Regions from separate parts of the Marinobacterium sp. xm-m-383 genome, predicted to be linked through region 3. Evidence: predicted binding sites of a transcription regulator. Region 3 holds the regulator's gene; each other region holds the start of a gene.
What was found. The regulator LexA, encoded in region 3, represses DNA repair genes until DNA is damaged. The targets are predictions, from matches to a motif close to TACTGTNTANNTANACAGTA.
Positions count from the first base shown of each region.

Region 1 (4,278 bases), on a different contig from region 3:
AGATCGCAATGGCATTGGTCTGAAACAGATCTCAAAAAAACCGGCCATTATTCAACCGCGATACCCCGGTGCACACCTAAAACGCGAGCTTATGACGGCCAATCATTGTGCTCAAATCGGCACAGCCCTTGCACACTACCACCAAGCCTCTAAGGATTTTTATCTAAAGCGTCAGGCACACCGTGGGGTATTTTGGTGGCGCAGAGAGAGTGAACGACTCGCGCCTTTTATCGATTCAGAGTCTCGTGATCTGCTATCCGAAGAGGTCGCTCGGTTTGATGAGCTACGCGACACCTACACCAACCTGCCGATGGGCATTACCCATGGCGATCTTTTCCATGACAACGCGCTGTTCCATGAGGATAAGCTGACGGCAATTCTGGATATCTACAATGCGGCAACCGCCTACTGGCTCTATGACCTTGCGATTGTCGCCAATGATTGGTGTCTGGATGAGAATCTGCAGATTGATCCGGTGAGAGAGCAAGCGCTGTTAAAAGCCTATTCAGCGATTCGCCCCTTTAGTGCAGAAGAGCATGAGGTTTGGCCGCAGCTGACTCGTACCGCCGCGATGCGTTTTTGGCTATCACGCCTTGAGCCTTGGGTTGATGCCCAGCAAGGCAACGGCAGCGATAAGACACTGAAAGACCCTGATGAGTTTAAACAGGTGCTGATGCACCGAATTAAATCGCCGAGTCAGCTGTAGGAACGAATTTCTACATTTAAAAGATAGTGGTGTCAGACCGGAGGTCAGACACCTGTGAGGAACCGGTGGGTCTGACCTCTGGTCTGACCCATCTATCTATGCCAGTGATAATAAAGCTTCCGCCAACTTAATCTCGTCGTAGCGATCTGTGCGTTCAGGATTAGCCAGATCAACATCCAAAAGCTGAATGCCACGCTTACCAAGCCAGTTTAGAAACTCTGCATCAATGCCACTCAACAGTGTGGAATCGGTCAGCAGAATATCGATACAGCGCTCCGATCCACCTTGAAAACCACCGCCTGCATCTCGAGCAACAAATCGTTCCAACTGCTCAACCTGCTCCTGCAAGGTCATACCAAACTGCTCAGGATCCATACCTAAATTTGGGACATACACTTTGCTGGCAGGGTTATCCATGATCGCTTTACCCACCCCTTTGGGGAGTAGGTTAGCCAGAATACTGCTATAGAAACTACCGGGCGGGAAGACGACCAGATCTGCTGAATTGATCCAACCTCTCTCTTGATCAGCCAAATGCGATTCCGTGCCCTGCGGCAAATGCAGATCAAGTAAGGCGATACGCTCATTTAATGGCTGGGACTCTTTTCCTGTCATCCGATGCTGCCCGATGATCTCTCGCCCACTCTCTGTCGTCACTTTCAGTTCACCGCACTCGTCCGTAACAGTGCGTACTTGGCCTCTAACATGAACCAGACGACTAAACAGCAGAGCAATAGGATCTAATGATCGATTATGGCTCAGGTAGCCCCCCGCCAATATCAGATTACCAATACTGGCTCGCCTGAAGTCAAAATCCTTGGGAGCTGACTCAAGAAAGTAGTTTAAAAAATCACAAATAATGCTCTGGACAGGCTCGGGGATGGACTGGACGCGCTTGTCGTTGCGTTGTTGCATCGCCTCGACCCTTGCACGCAATAGCAACTGCGACTCATCAGTCGGCAGGCGGTACGCAAACAGCTCGATCACTTCAGGGTGACCGGCGAGTGAAGCGTCAGCTAACGCCATCATGCGGGAGCGCAAATCGCCAACAGCAGGCATATCAAATGCGTTTCGCAACACAGCGGAGCTGCCGCCAGAGTCATAGGGAGTCACTAAATGAATAGAGTTATGGGTATAGCGTTTGAGAATCTGCGAAAAGCCATTCAACGCAGTGCCACCGCTAAAAAAAAGCAACTTAGGCCCGGTATCAGGGTTGGCTTGATACTCAGCCAAACGGGCAGTCGTATGGTCAGCAGATAAGGGCATTCACTACTCAATAAAGGTGGATATGTCATCCCAGTGTAAGTTTGCTGCGTAGGAATGCCAAGACTCCCATAATAATTATGCGTATACTGTACGCCCATTCAGTAATTTCTCTTTTTGAGCAGTGCGGCACTATGGATGTAACTCACATTATCGACTCCCTCAACGATGCGCAGCGTGAAGCGGTTACCGCGGATATCAGCAACCTTCTGGTGCTGGCCGGTGCAGGATCAGGCAAGACGCGTGTCTTGGTTCACCGAATCGCTTGGTTGATAGAAGCCGAGCAGATTTCACCCTATTCGATATTGGCGGTTACCTTTACCAATAAAGCGGCTAAAGAGATGCGTGGACGTATCGAGAGCCTGCTCAACGTCAATGTGCATGGCATGTGGGTCGGTACTTTCCACGGCTTGGCGCACCGACTGCTTCGCTCGCACTGGCAAGAGGCCGGGCTGCGTGAGAACTTCCAGATCATGGACTCCGATGACCAGTTACGTTTGGTTAAACGCATCTCTAAGGAGATGGGATTAGACGATTCACGCTGGCCGCCGAAACAGATTCAGTGGTACATCAATGCACAGAAAGATGAAGGGCTACGCAGTAAACATCTAGAGCGCACCGGTGACCTGGTACAAGACACCTTAATACGTGTCTATGAGGCGTATGAACAAGCCTGTGATCGCGGCGGCATGATCGATTTTGGTGAACTCCTGCTGCGCTGCCTTGAACTGCTGCGTGATAAGAACCCACAACTGCTGCAGCACTACAAAGAGCGCTTCCGTTACGTCTTAGTAGACGAGTTCCAAGACACCAACGCCATTCAGTACGCTTGGTTGCGCCTGCTCTGTCAGGGTGAACACAAACTGATGGCCGTGGGCGATGACGATCAGTCGATTTACGGCTGGCGTGGCGCACGTATTGAGAACATTCAAAACCTTGAGGCACACTTTGGTGGGCTTAAGACCATCAAGTTAGAGCAGAACTACCGCTCGACAGACAACATTCTGTCTGCGGCCAATGCCGTCATTCGCAACAACTTTGGACGACTGGGTAAGGAGCTGTGGACCGAGGGCAATCAAGGCGATCCTATCAGCCTCTACGCAGCCTTTAATGAACAGGATGAAGCGCGATTCATTGTCGATCGCATCGCACAGTGGGTATCGGATGGTAATCGTCGTGACGAGAGCGCCATTCTCTACCGTTCCAACGCACAATCCCGTGTGCTTGAGGAGATGCTGATCCGTGCCGCAATTCCCTATCGCATCTATGGCGGCCAACGATTCTATGAGCGTTTAGAGATTAAAAATGCCCTCGCCTACCTGCGCCTAATAGCCAACCGCGATGACGATACGGCGATGGAGCGCGTCATTAACGTGCCAACCCGAGGCATCGGCACCCGCACCATTGAAGAGGTACGCGATTACGCGCGAAGCCAAGGCATATCAATGTGGCGAGCCTCGAACGAGATTATCGAGCATAAGAAACTACCTGCACGTGCCGGCAATGCACTGCAGGCCTTCTTAGATCTGGTCAATCAGTTGACGGTTGATACAGAAGAGGCATCCCTGCAGGAGCGGACAGAACATACCATTCGCTTCTCTGGACTGATTGCTCACCATGAAAAAGAGAAAGGTGAAAAAGCTCAATCACGCATCGAAAACTTAGAAGAGCTAGTGACCGCAGCGCGCCAGTTTGAGCAGCAGTGGTCCCAAGAGGAGAACCCTGAGTTCCCTTCCGTGCTGGCAGCCTTTCTTGATCAAGCTGCACTGGATGCCGGTGAATCACAGGCGGATCCCAATACCGACAGCGTACAACTGATGACTCTGCACTCAGCGAAAGGCTTGGAGTTCCCGCTGGTCTTCCTATGCGGCATGGAAGAGGGGCTATTCCCGCACAGCATGTCGGCCGAAGAGCCTGGACGTTTAGAAGAGGAGCGCCGCCTCTGTTACGTAGGTATTACGCGTGCCATGCAGAAACTCTACATGACCTACGCTGAGTCCCGCCGCCTTCATGGCCAAGACAACTACAACCGCCCTTCACGCTTCATTCAGGAGATTCCATTGGAGTTGATAGAAGAGGTGCGCCTGAATGCTAGCGTTCGCCGACCGCTTTCGAGTGGCTCGGATATGGAGGTCAGCTTCACACCACAATCCGCTTTTGCCAGCGAAGTGCCCGACACTCAACTCAGTCTAGGCCAGAGGGTCAACCACCCTAAATTTGGTGATGGCATGGTCATAAACTTCGAGGGGTCCGGACCGAAAGCCCGAGTACAGGTGAACTTCGACTATGAAGGCACCAAATGGCTGGTC
Region 1 is NZ_WBYT01000002.1:154,248-158,525, reverse strand. Features, by position in the region: gene XMM383_RS04365 (homoserine kinase) at 1-706, shown strand, start outside; gene XMM383_RS04360 (GAK system CofD-like protein) at 803-1,972, opposite strand; gene uvrD (DNA helicase II) at 2,104-4,278, shown strand, end outside.
Region 1: uvrD (DNA helicase II) is a predicted target of LexA. The motif match lies at 2,057-2,076, and genes of this name have one in related genera.

Region 2 (4,278 bases), on a different contig from region 3:
GACTTACGCGTAGGGATCGTCGTGTTCTTGTCGATCAGTGGTGTCGCAACGCCACCCATTGTTTCGATACCTAGAGTCAGTGGTGTTACGTCGAGTAGAAGAACGTCTTTCACATCACCTGACAGTACCGCACCCTGAAGCGCAGCACCCATCGCTACCGCTTCGTCTGGGTTAACGTCTTTACGTGGCTCTTTACCGAAGAACTCAGCCACTTTCGCCTGCACCATTGGCATACGAGTCTGACCACCGACGAGGATAACGTCGTCGATTTCAGAAGCGGATAGGCCAGCATCTTGCAGTGCAATGCGACATGGCTCAAGTGAACGTTGTACAAGATCTTCAACCAGTGACTCTAGCTTCGAACGAGACAGTTTAACGTTCAAGTGTTTAGGACCTGTTGCATCCGCAGTGATGTAAGGCAGGTTAACGTCAGTAGACTGTGCCGATGAAAGCTCAACTTTCGCTTTCTCACCCGCCTCTTTTAGACGCTGTAGCGCTAGCGGATCGTTGTGTAGATCGATGCCAGACTCTTTCTTAAACTCGTCTGCTAGGTAGTTGATAACCGCAAGGTCGAAGTCTTCACCACCTAGGAATGTATCACCGTTGGTTGCAAGTACTTCAAACTGGTGCTCGCCATCAACGTCTGCAATTTCGATGATCGAGATATCGAAAGTACCACCACCTAGGTCGTACACTGCAATCGTGCGATCACCGGCTGCTTTATCCATGCCGTATGCAAGTGCTGCAGCGGTTGGCTCGTTGATGATACGTTTAACTTCTAAGCCTGCGATACGACCCGCATCTTTTGTTGCTTGACGCTGAGAGTCGTTGAAGTAAGCAGGAACCGTGATAACCGCTTCCGTTACCGATTCGCCTAGGTAATCTTCAGCAGTCTTCTTCATCTTCTTAAGAACTTCTGCAGAGATCTGAGGCGGTGCTAGCTTCTCGCCTTTTACCTCAACCCACGCATCGCCATTGTCCGCTTTAGCGATGTTGTAAGGCACCATTTTGATGTCTTTCTGTACAACATCGTCTTCAAAACGACGACCGATTAGACGCTTGATCGCAAATAGAGTGTTGTCTGGGTTAGTAACTGCCTGACGTTTCGCCGACTGACCAACCAGAGTTTCGCCTTCTGCTGAGTAGGCAATGATCGACGGAGTGGTGCGATCGCCTTCAGCGTTCTCAATAACTTTAGTTTTATCGCCTTCAAGTACTGCTACACACGAGTTGGTAGTACCTAGGTCAATACCGATGATTTTACCCATGTTTAAATCTCCTAATGACACCGCGTTGGGTGCTTAAAACTGTTTTACCTTAACCCCTATATGGGTGTGGTCTTTCAAATATCAAGTCTGGTTTATAAAAAGGTCTTAACCTTTAGCGACCATCACCATCGCAGGACGAACTAAGCGACCATTAAGTAGGTAGCCCTTCTGCATCACCGCAATAACAGAGTTTGGTGCTGCACCTTCCGCTTCAACCATCGACATCGCTTGATGGTGCTCTGGGTTGAACGCCTCACCCTCTGGGTTGATCACTTCTAGATTGAATTTAGCAACGCCATCGATGAACATTTTGTGCGTCATCTCAACGCCTTCACGAAGCGGTTTAACCACCTCATCTTCAACCTGGCTCGCTTCAATAGCGCGCTCTAGACTGTCGATGACCGGCAGTAGCTCTTCGGCAAATTTCTCAACAGCAAACTTACGCGCTTTATCCACCTCAACCTCAGCACGACGGCGCTGGTTAGCGATCTCCGCTTGGGCACGAGGTTCAAGCTCTGCCAGCTGTTTTTGCAGCTCAGCAATCGTCGCATTCGCAGCGGCTAGCTCTTCTTGAAGGGATTCAACGGTTAACTCTTCCGTCTCAACCAGTTCAGGCTCCACAAGATTCTCTTCAGCCGTCGCGTCGACTTGACTCTCTTCAACCTGATCTTGGTGTGTCTGATCTTCATTCGCCATGGTGTTATCTCCAGAATCATTCAATCTTGTCTCCTATGTGGTATCGACCATCTGAAATTCAACCCTTCCACGCGCTTTTTTGACCTAAGACTGCACTTTTCTATTGCCTAATACACAAACATTGGTTAAAAATACAGTAACTGTATATCTAAACAGGTATTAAGCCATGTTAACGCTACTCAGCATCCGAAACTTTGCGATCGTCTCAACACTCGACCTAGAACTGAAATCGGGCATGACCGTCGTCAGCGGTGAGACCGGTGCCGGCAAATCGATCATGCTTGATGCACTGGGATTAGCCTTAGGCAAACGCGCTGAAGCCGACTCTGTCCGAGAAGGGGCAAAACGAGCTGAGATTAGCGCCGCGTTCGATATACAAGCACTACCCGAAGCGAAACGCTGGTTAGAGGCGAATGAGCTAGAGTCGGAAGAGATTAACGAGTGTATTTTACGCCGTACACTGAGTGCCGACGGTCGCAGCCGTAGCTATATTAATGGCCACCCCTGCCCACTGAACCGCGTCAAAGAGCTGGGTGAGCTGCTTGTCGATATACACGGCCAGCACGAACACCAACGACTATTAAAGCGTGATTTTCACCGCACCCTGCTAGACAACTACGCCAAAGCCAATGAGACAGCACAGGAAGTACGTAAACTCTTTACCCAGTGGCAATCAAAGCAGAGTGAGTTGAAACGCCTTCAAGACATGAGTGAAGAGGCGAATGCGCAACTGCAACTGCTGAGCTATCAAACGGAAGAGCTCAACCGTTTAGACCCTCAAACAGGTGAACTGCAAGCCTTAGAAGAGGAGCAGAAGATACTCTCCAACGCAGGGTCAATCCTTAACAGTGGCCAACAGATCCAGATGCTTCTTAGCGAGGGTGAAGAGAGCAACGCCACAGCGGTACTCAACCAAGCACTGCACCTATTGGGCGACATCGAAGCGGACTCACCTGCACTACAGCAGACCGCCGAGATGCTAAACGCTGCTCTGATTCAAGTGGAAGAGGCCGAACGCGAGTTGAGCCATTTTGTTCAACGAGTTGAGTTGGACCCTGAGCGCTTACAAGAGGTGGAAGATCGCTTAACCAGCATCTACGATCTAGCCAGGAAACACCGCATTGCGCCAGAGCAGTTACCGGAATTAAAAGACCAACTAAATACTGAACTCGACTCTTTGGCTCATGTCGATGAGAACTTAGAGCAACTCGAATCCGAGGTTGCTACGGCTAATGCCGCATTGATTGAGAAAGCTCGCCAACTCAGCAAACTACGCAGCAAAGCAGCCAAACAGCTTGATAAAGAGGTGAATGAACAACTTGCCATGCTGGGCATGAACAGCGCGCGTTTCACAGCCAGTTTGAGTGATATCGATCCTAAATACATTACGGCTCAGGGCTTGGAAGAGATTGAGTTCCTGATCAATACCAATCAGGGCCAAACCGCAAAACCGCTGGCCAAAATTGCCTCGGGTGGTGAACTGTCACGAATTAGCCTTGCGATTCAAGTTGTAACGGCTAAGACGACTGACACCCCGACACTCATTTTTGACGAAGTCGATGTCGGTATTGGCGGAGGCATTGCCGAAGTCGTTGGCCGACTGTTACGTCATTTGAGTGAACGAGCACAGATTCTCTGTGTCACACACCAACCTCAGGTGGCTTCACAAGGAACCCAACACCTGTTTGTCAGCAAAGGCGCAGACACCGGTTCGGTTGAGACCAAAATCACACCACTCACCGAAAATCAGCGCATTAATGAGATCGCTCGAATGCTGGGTGGACTTGAGATGACTGATACCACCCTTGAGCACGCTAAAGAGATGCTGACCAGCGCGCTATAGACTGGTCGATTCAAACAGTGGCGTGTAAACTAATGCCACTTTGAACAGTAACAGGAACAACCTGAACATGCGCAAGCTCATCATCTCTGCCTTTCTTGCTACTCTCGTGACCGGCTGTACAACCTTTCCAGGCGTGTACAAAATGGATGTTCCGCAAGGCAACCAGGTGACACAAGAGATGGTAGATCAGCTTCGCCCTGGAATGACGCCGAGCCAAGTTCGCTATGTGCTAGGAACACCCCTGTTAACGGATACCTTCAACCAGAACCGATGGGACTATGTCTTCCAGTTGGTACAAGAGGATGAAGTGGTAGAGCTACGTCAGTTTCGCGTCTACTTTGAAAACGACAAGCTGGTGCGTTTGGAAGGCGATCTGAAACCTCAGTAACGCAGAGCTCAACGAATACAAAAAAGCCAACTTACGAGTTGGCTTTTTTGGCTTTAGCTTCGGCTGCTCGACGAGCGCGAACC
Region 2 is NZ_WBYT01000004.1:178,256-182,533, reverse strand. Features, by position in the region: gene dnaK (molecular chaperone DnaK) at 1-1,268, opposite strand, end outside; gene grpE (nucleotide exchange factor GrpE) at 1,374-1,964, opposite strand; gene recN (DNA repair protein RecN) at 2,131-3,807, shown strand; gene XMM383_RS08340 (outer membrane protein assembly factor BamE) at 3,875-4,195, shown strand; gene XMM383_RS08335 (RnfH family protein) at 4,227-4,278, opposite strand, start outside.
Region 2: recN (DNA repair protein RecN) is a predicted target of LexA. The motif match lies at 2,103-2,122, and genes of this name have one in related genera.

Region 3 (4,278 bases):
ACTGAGCCAATTCACGTGTCAGGCTAGCCAAACTGTCGGGTACCCTGCCTTGCGGGTAGCGCAACCTGCGCTCATCCACCGGGAGTGGCAAAAACTGTTCAGAGACTAGATCGTCCAGACGCTGCAAATGCCCCTGAACCACATTGAGACTGGATTGAATACGACTGATTGGATCTTGCAAAACCAATGCAGAATCCGCTTCATCCAACAGCCCTTTTAACTGACGCTCCAGGGTTTTGAAGGCCTTTTCACTCGCTTTAACTCGCATAGAGAGCGCGAAGTGGTTAGTCGCCTTATCACCCAGATGATGCGCCTCATCAAATATGTAGATTGATTCGGCCGGTTCAGGAAGAATCGCACCACCGCCTAACGCCAAGTCAGCCAGTACAAGATCGTGGTTGACCACCAAGAGATCGGTTGTCTCAATATCGGCCCTAGCACGATAAAACGGACAGGCGTTGAAATGCGCACAGCGACGATTAGTACACTGCATATGGTCTGAGGTAAGCGGCATCCAGGTCTCATCATCCAGGTTGCGCTCTAGCTCATCACGATCACCCTTCCAACGACCACTGGCAAACTCATCCAACAGGCCGCTGTACTCTTTGATCTGTTCAGGCCCCAAAACTTGGGCCAACTCATCTTCAAACAGGGCTGACTGTGAAAGATCCTGCTGATTACTAAGAAGAGACTCTAATCGGCTAACACAGAGGTAGCGCCGACGCCCTTTAGCAATTTCGTACTTAAATTCAATACCGGCGTGCTCAGCCAACTCAGGAAGATCTTTTAATAAAAGCTGCTCCTGAAGCGCAACGGTAGCGGTCGAAATGATCAGCGTTTTACCTTTAGCCTGCGCTATTGGAAGTGCGGCCAGCAGGTAAGCAATGGTTTTACCGGTGCCCGTTCCAGCCTCTACGGCGACCAGATGATTTTCACCCAGACGCTGACCCGCATCGTCCGACAAGATACCGCCCAACTGCCGTGCGACCGCTGCAATCATATGCTTTTGTGCATAACGAGCCTTTAAATCGCGAGCATTTAGGAATGCGCGATAAGCTGTCTGTATGGTGGTTTGGGTCTCTTTGTTAAGCACATCGCCTCCGAATTAGTTGGCCATCATACAAAAATACTGGATATACAAACAGAAAAAACTTGACGACATTTAAAATACTGTATAAAAATACAAATACTGAATAAACAGACAGTCATTTAAATTCCAATCAGTACTGTCATAGGGGGCGTTTATGAAGCTTACAAATCGTCAAGAAGAGGTGCTGGATTGCATCCGTCGCCATATTGATGAAACAGGATTTCCACCTACACGCGTCGATATCGCACGTGATCTAGGGTTCAAATCTGCCAATGCAGCAGAGGAGCACCTAAAGGCCTTAGCACGTAAAGGGGCCATTGAGATGATTCCTGGCACCTCTCGCGGTATCCGTATCGTCGGTGAAGAGGAGGAGCAAGAGGGCCTTGCGATCATCGGTCAAGTTGCCGCAGGTGAACCCATCCTCGCTGAACAACACATCGATGATTACTGCACCATCAGTTCAGACTTCTTTCGCCCAAGAGCAGACTACCTACTCCGTGTACGCGGCATGAGTATGAAAGACATCGGCATTATGGATGGTGATCTCTTAGCAGTTCACCAAACACGTGAAGCACGTGAGGGTCAGATAGTCGTTGCTCGTGTCGGTGAAGATGTCACAGTAAAACGCTTCCATCGCGATGGTCACATGGTTTATCTAATTGCAGAGAACGAAGAGTTCGACCCGATTAAAGTTGATCTTCGTGAAGAGCAGTTAACCATCGAAGGCTTGGGTGTTGGTGTAATTCGTCAACAGAATGACTTTTAAAGGTGATGACCATGCTTGCGTACAATCAATTTGCACAGAATGATGCGGGTCTTAAACCACTGGTTTTGACTGAGCTGGTTCAGCACACCTCAGAGGTAAATCTGAACACCATGCTTCTGCCGATGCTTGCCGCATTAAGTCAAAAAGAGAGCTGGCTGGTTATGTTAGAGCCGCCAAAATCTTTGACTAAGCAGGTGCTGGCGGATGCAGGTGTCGACCTCAAAAAAGTGTGGATACTTCGTCGTGATAAGCGCCATGGTTTAGACAAACTTGCTCAGCGCGCACTGCAAGCGGGAACCTGTCACACACTGATCTGCTGGCACAATGACCCTGCCGATGACGCGTTAGTCAGCCAACTGAAACGCACTCAGATCTGTAGCGACACTGAGTGTCTATTGCTACGTAAAAAAATTTAGCCTCCCCCTTTGCTGCGTTGTAGCAAAGACCCCCATAGCCGCTCTTTGAGCGGCTTTTTTATTTAGCTTGAATCAGACCCTGAACCATCATAGGCTCAATAGAGGAGTACCACTTACAAGGAGAATAGTGTGGGATCGCACAAGCCAAATCAGCAGCCGTATCAGTTAACCGACTTCCCTATCCAAACATTTGATAAGATCCGTTATGCCGATACCGATCGTCAGGGCCACGTGAACAATGCCGCATTCAGTACCTACCTAGAGACAGGCCGTGTCGAATTTCTCTACGATCCAAAAGACCCACTGGCCAATGACAATTGCGAATTTGTCATTGCCAGTCTGCATTTGAACTTTCTAGGTGAGATCACCTGGCCAGGACGTCTGGATATTGGCACCGGTGTAACTCGGGTGGGTACCAGCTCATTTGGGCTCTACCAGGTGCTGTTCCAAGATGACGTCTGTGTCGCGACGGCAGAGACGACCATTGTTCAGATGGATGTGAGCAGTCGCAAATCAGCCCCACTTGCGGATGCGACAAGACACTATCTGAATGATCATCTCTTTGTGAAGGGTGTTGAAACAAAAGGAATGAACTGAGTTTACCACTCTTGCGCGTTAGAGCGATGTCTTAGGATCATCGCTCGCAACTGCTCAAACCATCCCTGCAACTGAGTCTCCAGTTGCTCCTCAAGGCTTTGTTCTTTGGCCAAATCTATAATTGCTATGTCAGATTGGCTAGCGCTCTCTTGCAAGGGAGGTAGGGGTTTATGAATAGCTTTGATGGCACTGATCAACTTAGACAACCAACTTCCGGAATCCTGACAGAGCAGCTCCATCTCATCCAACTCACTGGAATGGACTCCCTGTTGCTGAAAAGCTTTGCTTAATTCAAAGGGTGTTGCCTGGGTCAGCAGGACACGCTCACGTTCAGCCAACTCATTAAGATAGGCTTTAAAGGCGCTGTCTAAATGAAACAGCGCAGCCTCTTGCAGGCCACGAAGCTTCATACGATTGGTCGATTCACCGGTCAACTCAGTGTTGATACCCACCAGCGCGTATTGTGCAAACGCGAGTGTCTGATTCACACGCTGGGAGTATAGGTCAGCCATTAACGCTTCTTAGCTTTGGCTGCTTCAATTTGCCACATACCATTGGTGAAGTAAGCTCTCCAACCAGTCGCCTTACCGTCAACTTCCGTCATAAGGTACTGCTCTTTGGTTTTGCGGCTGTAACGTATTTGAGCGGGGTTACCCTGCTCATCTTGCTGAGGTCCTTCCATTAAGAAGTGATATTTAGGGTCAATCGCATTTTTATGTGGAATCAACTCTTTGACCAGAGGTGCACGGGTCTCACGATTACGTGGGAATTGGCTTGCTGCCAGGAATAGACCACTGGCTCCATCACGCAGGATGTAGGTATCGTCAACCTTCTGACACTTAAGCTCCGGCATCGGAACTGGATCCATCTTAGGCGGAGCCACTTCACCATTCTTGAGCAGCTTACGTGTGTTTTTACACTCTGAGTTGGTACAACCAAAGAACTTACCGAAACGGCCCGTTTTAAGGTGCATCTCAGCGCTACACTTATCACACTCGACTACAGGGCCTTCATAGCCCTTGATACGGTAGTTACCCTCTTCGACCTCAAAGCCGTCACAATCTGGGTTGTTACCACAGATGTGTAACTTGCGCTTCTCATCGATCAAGTAGGAGTCCATAGAGGAGCCACATTTACCACAACGGTGCTTCTCTAGAAGCAGACGTGACTCTGCCTCATCGTCTGCATCCACTGCGACAACCTCATCACCAGGAATCAGGTTGATGGTCGTTTTACAACGCTCTTTAGGTGGCAAAGCATAACCAGAGCAACCCAAGAAGACGCCCGTCGTTGCCGTACGAATCATCATTGGGCGCTGACATGCTGGACAGCTGATATCGGTCTCGGTTGGATCATTGGCACGCATGCCACCATCCGCTGATTGAGCCGCTTCCAGTTCGCCTTCGAAC
Region 3 is NZ_WBYT01000001.1:274,260-278,537, reverse strand. Features, by position in the region: gene dinG (ATP-dependent DNA helicase DinG) at 1-1,093, opposite strand, end outside; gene lexA (transcriptional repressor LexA) at 1,245-1,856, shown strand; gene XMM383_RS01345 (SulA-like leucine-rich domain-containing protein) at 1,868-2,272, shown strand; gene XMM383_RS01340 (thioesterase family protein) at 2,402-2,869, shown strand; gene XMM383_RS01335 (DUF6586 family protein) at 2,872-3,381, opposite strand; gene topA (type I DNA topoisomerase) at 3,381-4,278, opposite strand, start outside.